2 regions of the Streptosporangium sp. G11 genome follow, and region 2 is predicted to be linked to the other one. Evidence: riboswitches for the same ligand, from Rfam matches in the RefSeq annotation. Region 2 holds a riboswitch; the other holds the start of a gene.
The links. A riboswitch is a leader RNA that binds a small molecule or an ion and turns the genes downstream of it on or off. The one in region 2 is predicted to bind thiamine pyrophosphate.
Positions count from the first base shown of each region.

Region 1: another riboswitch for thiamine pyrophosphate. It lies ahead of ACSDR0_RS25335 (purine-cytosine permease family protein); the one in region 2 lies ahead of thiC (phosphomethylpyrimidine synthase ThiC).

Region 1 covers NZ_JBPJUQ010000029.1:38,324-42,184, reverse strand. The annotation lists gene ACSDR0_RS25345 (TenA family protein) at 1-363, shown strand, start outside; gene ACSDR0_RS25340 (rhodanese-like domain-containing protein) at 578-901, shown strand; TPP riboswitch at 1,295-1,407, shown strand; gene ACSDR0_RS25335 (purine-cytosine permease family protein) at 1,398-2,744, shown strand; gene ACSDR0_RS25330 (methylated-DNA--[protein]-cysteine S-methyltransferase) at 2,841-3,425, opposite strand; gene ACSDR0_RS25325 (PAS domain S-box protein) at 3,551-3,861, shown strand, end outside.
Region 2 covers NZ_JBPJUQ010000030.1:28,122-31,982, reverse strand. The annotation lists gene ACSDR0_RS25785 (sugar phosphate nucleotidyltransferase) at 1-816, opposite strand, end outside; gene ACSDR0_RS25780 (CDP-alcohol phosphatidyltransferase family protein) at 820-1,416, opposite strand; TPP riboswitch at 1,511-1,623, shown strand; gene thiC (phosphomethylpyrimidine synthase ThiC) at 1,616-3,349, shown strand; gene ACSDR0_RS25770 (hypothetical protein) at 3,477-3,861, opposite strand, start outside.

The DNA of each region.
Region 1 (3,861 bases), on a different contig from region 2:
CTGAGCCTGCACCGGTCGATGTCGGCCGAGTTCGGCGCCGACCTCGGCGGGGCGAGGAAGGGGCCGGCCTGTTTGGCGTACACCTCCTTCCTGCTCGACTCGGCGGCCGTCTACGCCGACGGCCTGGCCGCCCTTTACCCCTGCATGTGGGGCTACTCCACGCTCGGCCGCGCCCTGGCGGAGAACCCGCCCGACGAGCCCCGCTACCGTGCCTGGGTCGACACCTACGCCCACCCGGCCTTCGCCGAGCTGACCGGGCGTGTCGCGGTGATGATCGACGAGGCGGTGCCGGACCCCGGCAGGGCGGGGAGGCTGTTCGCCGAGGGAATGGCCCACGAACTCGCCTTCTGGGACGTGCCCTGAACCTGTCACCTCGTGCCCGCCGCCTTTCGCTCCTCCCGCTCTCCCCGTTCTCGCCGGCCTCGCCGGTTCCCCGGCCGGGGAGGGCGCGTCCCGGTCGGTTCAGCTGGTCATTTGTGATGAATTAGCCCTATATCAGGGGAAATTGAGAGTCCGGATGAGGGCGTCCGAGGGGCTTTGTGCCTCATCCGGTGCGGGAGGTTGGAACAATGGACGCATGAGTGTTCCTGAAGTCGAGGCACAGGCCGTGCCGGATGACGCGTTCCTGCTCGACGTGCGTGAGAACGACGAGTGGAGTGCCGGGCACGCGCCCGGCGCCGTCCACATCCCGCTGGGCGAGCTGCAGTCCCGGGTCGACGAGGTGCCCAAGGGCGCGCCCGTCTACGTGATCTGCCGGGTCGGCGGCCGTTCCGCGAACGCCACCGCCTGGCTCAACCACGTCGGCTGGGACGCGATCAACGTCGGTGGCGGCATGCAGTCCTGGGACGTCGCGGGGCGTCCGATGATCGCCGAGAGCGGCCAAGACCCGTTCGTCGCCTGAGCGGCCCGGGTGGCCTCCACGACCGGGAGGCATGCTCGGCCCCGAACGGCCCACCCGGCCTGGGCGGGCGTCCGCCGGGTGGAGGTCCTCGCCGGGAACGCACGACCACCGCCCGACGACCGCGAAACGCCGGCACCGCCGTTCGTGATCCGTCGGCCCGGCCTTGCCGGTAGGGCGTCGGCCGAGCCTTCAGAGGTCCCTCTGGACAGATCCGGAGGTCGGACGCCCGCCCCCCCACAGCCGGGAAGTACAGCCACCGCCACGTGCGTAGCCGTACTTCCGCGAACGTCCACGGACTCGTCTCGTGAGACGGCCGCGCCAACTCGGCGCTGGCCGAATACGGACGGATGGTGCATCATGAGGGCGCGAGCTGGGATGATCCCGGCTTTGCGTACCATCCAACGCGGGAGCTTGGGGCAACCAGGCTGAGAGGGCGACTACGGCTGTCGCCGACCGCATGAACCTGTCCGGGTAATGCCGGCGTAGGGAGCGTGTGATGTCGTCTGCCGTTGTCGACTCCAGGTCGGCCGAGGCCCCCCTCACCCTCGACGAGGCTCCTCCCAAGGAGCTGGGCGTGCTCGACCAGGGCGCGCTCTGGGCCAACCTGGGTGTCAGCCTGCTCGGGTTCTCCGGTGCGATCACACTGATCAATCCGCTCGGCGACCGGCCGCTGAGCTTCGTGGCCGCGATCCTGGCCGCCGTCGTGGGCAGCGTCATCGGCACCGCGATGGTCGGCCTGGCCGCGATTCCCGGGCAGCGGACCGGCGCTCCGGCGATGGTCCTGCTGCGCGGCCTCTTCGGGGCCAGGCTCTCCTACCTCCCGACGGTGCTGAACATCATCCAGATGCTGGGCTGGGGGGCCTTCGAGCTGTGGGTCATCGCCCAGGGCGCCCGGGCCATCGCCGGATCCTTCGGGGTCGAGGTGCCCTACGCGGTCTGGGTGGTCGTCGCAGGGGTGATCACCACCGCGCTGACCATCCGGCCGCTGGGGGCGGTCCGCCTGCTCCGCAGGTACGTCACCGCCGGCGTGGTGATCTCGATGATCTGGTTCATGGTCGCCCTGTTCCAGCGGGGACCGGTGATCGGAGGCGGATCGTGGGAGGCGTTCGCCCCCTCGGTCGACTACGTGATCGCGCTGTCGGTCTCGTGGGTGCCGGTCGCGGCGGACTTCGCCCGCTTCTCCCGCTCGGGCAGGGCCGCGTTCGCCGGGGTCGTCGGCGGCTACACGATCGCCCAGGTGGCCTGCCTGGTCCTCGGCATCGCGGCGCTCGCGCTGGTCGGCAACGACCCGGACCAGGTCTGGGACCCCTTCGTGGCCGCGGCGCTCGGCCCGCTGTTCTTCGGCATCCTGGTGCTGCGCGAGACCGACCAGTCGTTCGTGAACGTCTACTCCACCGCGATGTCGCTGCAGAATTTTCTGCCCAGGGTGGACCGGCGGGTCATCTCCGCGGCCATCGGCGTGCTGGTCACCCTGCTCGCGATCTTCGTCAACGCCGAGACCTACACCGGTTTCCTCGGCCTCATCGGGGCGGTCTTCGTGCCGATGTTCGCGGTGCTCGTCGCGGACTACTTCCTGCTCGGCGGCGCCAGGCGCTGGGACACCTCGGAGACCGCGCCCTCGCGCCCTCTCATGGTGGTCCCGTGGGTGCTGGGCTTCGTGACCTGGTGGATGCTCGCCGCGCTGCCGGCCGGCCCGGAGCTCGCGTGGTGGACCTCGTTCTGGGAGGGGGCCCGCGAGGCGCTCGGCTTCGTCCCGCAGCCGTGGATGAGCGCGTCCGTCGGCGCGTTCCTCGTCGCGGGTCTCATCACCCTGGGTCTCGGCGCGCTCCGGCGCCGCTCCTGAGGGGCGCCGCTCCAAGGGCGCCGCTCCTGACGGCACCGGCCGTACGGCTTCCGGCCGTACGGTCGGAGGCCGTACGGCGGGCAGGGCGGGGGCGGTCTACGCGTGGCCGGGGCCGCGGACCGCGGCGGTGGACTCGATGCGCAGCAGGCGTTCCTTGGCGGCCGAGCCTCCGGCGTACCCGCCGAGGACGGCCTCGCTCTCGACCACCCGGTGGCACGGCACGATGACGCACACCGGGTTGCTGCCCAGCGCGTTGCCGACCGCGCGCAGCGCCCGCGGCCTGCCGATCCGCTCGGCGATCTCGCGGTAGGTCGTCACCGTCCCGTACGGCACCGCGAGCATCATCTGCAGCACGGTCCTGGAGAACTGGGTGGCCAGGCGCAGGTCGACGGCGATCGTGAAGGCGCGGAGCCTGGCGGAGAAGTAGGCGTCCAGCTCCCGGCGGACCGGGTCGAGCCGCCGGGCGTCCGGCCCGATGAACGTGCCGACCTCCCTGCTGATCCGCTCGAAGACGACGTTCTCGTCCTCGTAGCTGCAGGCCACCACACCCCTGCCCGTCACGGCGAGGGTCAGGCGCCCCAGCGGGCCGTCGAGCGTGCCGAACGCGATGTCGGGATGGCTCGTGCCGACGTAGTCGGGCGAGGTCACCCGTAGCAATGCATCGATGTCGCCGGATGACATGGCCCCACCCTTTCGTATCCAGGTGTGTGGTGACCGCAGAGTATCGGACGGATCGCCCGGCCAGTGGCAACACGTGCGGGACGAAAGTGCCAAGATCAGACCGGTCGAGACGGCACTATGGGTGTGTGGTGGACTACAGGGCCGACAGTGACGGGGGCATCGGCCGTGAGGTCGTGGCCGCGGCGCCCAACGCGATCGTCGCCATCGACCGCGAGCAGACGGTTCTCGCCTGGAATCCCGCCGCCGAGCGCCTTTTCGGCTGGCCGGCGGAGGAGATCGTCGGCAGCCGGGCGCCGGTGGTCCCCGAGGAGCTGACGGCCGAGCACAACGCGGTCCTGGAGAAGGTCCGCACCGGCGGTCAGGTCTCGCTGAGGACCAAGCGGTTCCGGCGCGACGGCAGCCTGCTCGACGTGCGGGTCGACACCGGCGCGCTGCG
Region 2 (3,861 bases):
GTCACCGATGTAGAGGGGGCCCTTGAGGACGGAGTCGGCGTCGATGGAGGCCCCCTCGGCCACCCAGATGCCCGGCGAGACCTCGAAGGCGTCGATCTCGACCTTGACCCGGCCCGACAGGACGTCGGCCTGGGCCTTGAGGTAGCTCTCGTGGGTGCCGACGTCCTCCCAGTAGCCGTCGGCCACGTAGCCGTACAGCGGGGCGCCGCGCTCCAGCAGTTTCGGGAACACGTCGCCCGACCAGTCGACGGACTCCCCGGACGCGATCTCGTCGAGGACCTCGGGCTCCATCACGTAGATGCCGGTGTTGGCGGTGTCGGAGAAGACCTGGCCCCAGGTCGGCTTCTCCAGGAAGCGCTCCACCCTGCCCTGGTCGTCGACGATGACGATGCCGAACTCCAGCGGGTTGGGGACACGCTTGAGCCCGATCGTGACCATCGCGTTGTTCTCGCGGTGGAAGCGGATCATGTCGGTCAGGTCGATGTCGGTCAGCGCGTCGCCGGAGATGACCAGGAACCGGTCGTCGCGGAGCCGGTCGGCGGCGTTCTTGACGCTGCCCGCGGTGCCGAGCGGCGTGTCCTCGGTGGCGTAGTACAGGCTCATGCCGAGCTCGTCGCCGTCGCCGAAGTAGTTGCGGACCAGGGCTGCCAGGAACTGCACGGTGACCACCGTCTCGGTGAAGCCGTGCCGCTTCAGGAGGCGAAGGACATGCTCCATGATCGGCCGATTGATCACGGGCAGGAGGGGCTTGGGCTGGTTCGCGGTCATCGGCCGGAGCCGTGTCCCCTCCCCGCCCGCCATGACGACGGCCTTCACGGATCACCTCTTAAGGCGTTTGGCCTCGCTTGTCAGCTGACGCACCTGTACCCAATACAGCACTCCGGACCACCAGTACAGGCCTGTGCCCCAGATGGCCAGGGACCAGCCGACGACCCGGGCCGCCTCGGCGTACCAGGAGGGATCGTGGGCCAGGAAGAGCAGAGGGAAGGCGTAGAGCAGGTTGGCGGTGGCGGCCTTGCCGAGGAAGTGCACGGGCAGCGCGGGACCGTACCCGAGACGGCGCAGGATGAGCGGGATGCCCAGCAGCATCACGTCGCGCAGCGGGATGGCCAGCGCCAGCCACCAGGGGATGATCTCGCGCATGGCGAGGCCGAACAGGGTCGCCAGGATGTAGAGGCGGTCGGCCAGCGGGTCGAGCAGGCGGCCGAGCCTGCTGGTCTGGTTCCAGGCACGGGCGATCTTGCCGTCGAGCCAGTCGGAGAACCCCGCCAGCATCAGCAGGGCGACGGCCCAGCCGTCGGCCTTCGGGCCCAGCACCAGCCAGAGGAAAACCGGCACCCCCAGGAGCCTGGCCAGGCTCAACGCGTTGGGGACCGTCCAAATTCGGTCTTCGGCCCCCGATGCTTCCGGATTCACCGGCTGATCTCCCTCCCCCTACCTGATGGTGACACTACTGCGTCGGGTGCGGCCGAGTGGATGGTGGGCGCGCGGGAGACGCGCTATCGTTCCGCTCGACCAACGCGGGAGCCCGGCGAACCGGGCTGAGAGGACGGCTGGAACAGCCGCCGACCGCCAGAACCTGCTCCGGGTAATGCCGGCGAAGGGAGTTTGCGCGATGATCGACGCGCGTATTTCCAGCTCAAAGATCTACCAGGGCGACCTGCGCGTCCCCATGCGCGAGGTGCGCCTGACCAACGGGGACGCGGTCACGCTGTACGACACCTCGGGCCCCTACACGGACCCGTCCGTGACCACCGACATCACCCGGGGCCTGCCGCGAGCGCGCGAGGAGTGGATCCTGGAGCGGGGCGACACGGCCCGCTACGGCGGCCGCCCCGGCGGTCCCGGCGACGACGGCTACCGCGACCGCGACGCCTGGGCCCGCGACCTCCGCTCCCTCGACGCGGTCTTCACCGGCCACGGCGACCGGCCGCTGCGCGCGACGGGGGCGCCGGTGACCCAGCTCGCCTACGCCCGGCGCGGGCTGGTCAGCCGGGAGATGGAGTTCGTCGCGGTCCGCGAGGGCGTGACGCCGGAGTTCGTCCGCGCCGAGGTGGCCGCCGGGCGGGCGATCATCCCGGCCAACGTCAACCACCCGGAGAGCGAGCCGATGATCATCGGCCGCAACTTCCTCGTGAAGGTCAACGCCAACATCGGCAACTCGGCCGTCGCCTCCACCATCGAGGAGGAGGTGGACAAGATGACGTGGGCGATCCGCTGGGGCGCCGACACGGTGATGGACCTGTCCACCGGGCGCAACATCCACACCACCCGCGAGTGGATCATCCGCAACTCCCCGGTGCCGATCGGGACCGTCCCGCTCTACCAGGCGCTGGAGAAGGCGGGCGGCAACGCGGCCGACCTGTCGTGGGAGATCTACCGCGACACCCTGATCGAGCAGTGCGAGCAGGGCGTCGACTACTTCACCGTCCACGCGGGGGTGCGCCTGGCCCATGTGCCGCTGACCGCGCGGCGCAGGACCGGGATCGTCTCCCGGGGCGGCTCGATCATGGCGGCCTGGTGCCTGGCGCACCACCGCGAGAGCTTCCTCTACGAGCGCTTCGCCGACATCTGCGAGATCATGGCCCGGTACGACGTGGCGTTCTCGCTGGGCGACGGCCTGCGCCCGGGCTCGATCTCCGACGCCAACGACGAGGCCCAGTTCGCCGAGCTCAGGACGCTGGGCGAGCTCACGGGGATCGCTCACGAGCACGACGTCCAGGTGATGGTCGAGGGGCCGGGCCACGTCCCCATGCACAAGATCAAGGAGAACGTCGACCTGCAGCGCGAGCTCTGCGACGACGCCCCGTTCTACACCCTCGGCCCGCTGACGACCGACATCGCGCCCGGCTACGACCACATCACCTCGGCCATCGGCGCGGCGATGATCGGCTGGTACGGCACGGCCATGCTCTGCTACGTCACGCCCAAGGAGCACCTGGGCCTGCCGGACAGGGACGACGTGAAGACCGGCGTGATCACCTACAGGATCGCGGCGCACGCGGCCGACCTCGCCAAGGGCCATCCGGGCGCGCAGGCCTGGGACGACGCCCTGTCCGACGCCCGGTTCGAGTTCCGCTGGGAGGACCAGTTCGACCTCTCCCTCGACCCCGCGACCGCCCGGTCCTTCCACGACGAGACGCTGCCCGCCGCCCCGGCCAAGACCGCGCACTTCTGCTCGATGTGCGGCCCGAAGTTCTGCTCGATGAGGATCAGCCACGATGTGCGCAGGTTCGCCGAGGAGCGCGGCCTGACCGACGCCGAGGCCCTGGAGGCCGGGATGCGGGAGAAGTCCGAGGAGTTCTCCCGTGAGGGCGGCCGGGTCTATCTGCCCGTGGAAGGCGCCTGAGACCCGGCGGGGCACGGGAGGACGCCCTCGACGGCGTCCTCCCGTGCCCTCGGGCCCGCGCCCGGTCCGGCCCGCTCCCACGGGCGGCCGGACCGGGCGGACGGCCGCGCGGGGAGGGCGTCCCGCCTCAGGACCGGCGTACGGCGGCGCGGGGTGACCAGGCCCAGACGAGCAGCGCCACGGTCAGGCCGAACAGGAGGAGACCGCTGGGCACGTGGGTGCCGAGCGCCTCCCAGCTGAAGTGCTGGCCCATGCCGATCAGGAACAGGCCGAGGCTGGCCAGGGCGGGCCAGCCCGCTCCCCGTCCCGGACGCCAGACCAGCACGGCCGCGACGATCTGCAGCAGGGCGATCAGGTGCACCACCATCCCGGCCATGACATGGGTCTCGCCCAGTTCTCCCCCGCTCTGCACGGCCTGGCCGGCGAACGAGGCGGCGACGACGAGCCCGGCGGCCTGGGCGACGACGAGGACGCGGACGCCGTACAGCAGGCCCGTGGAGACCGGGGGGCTC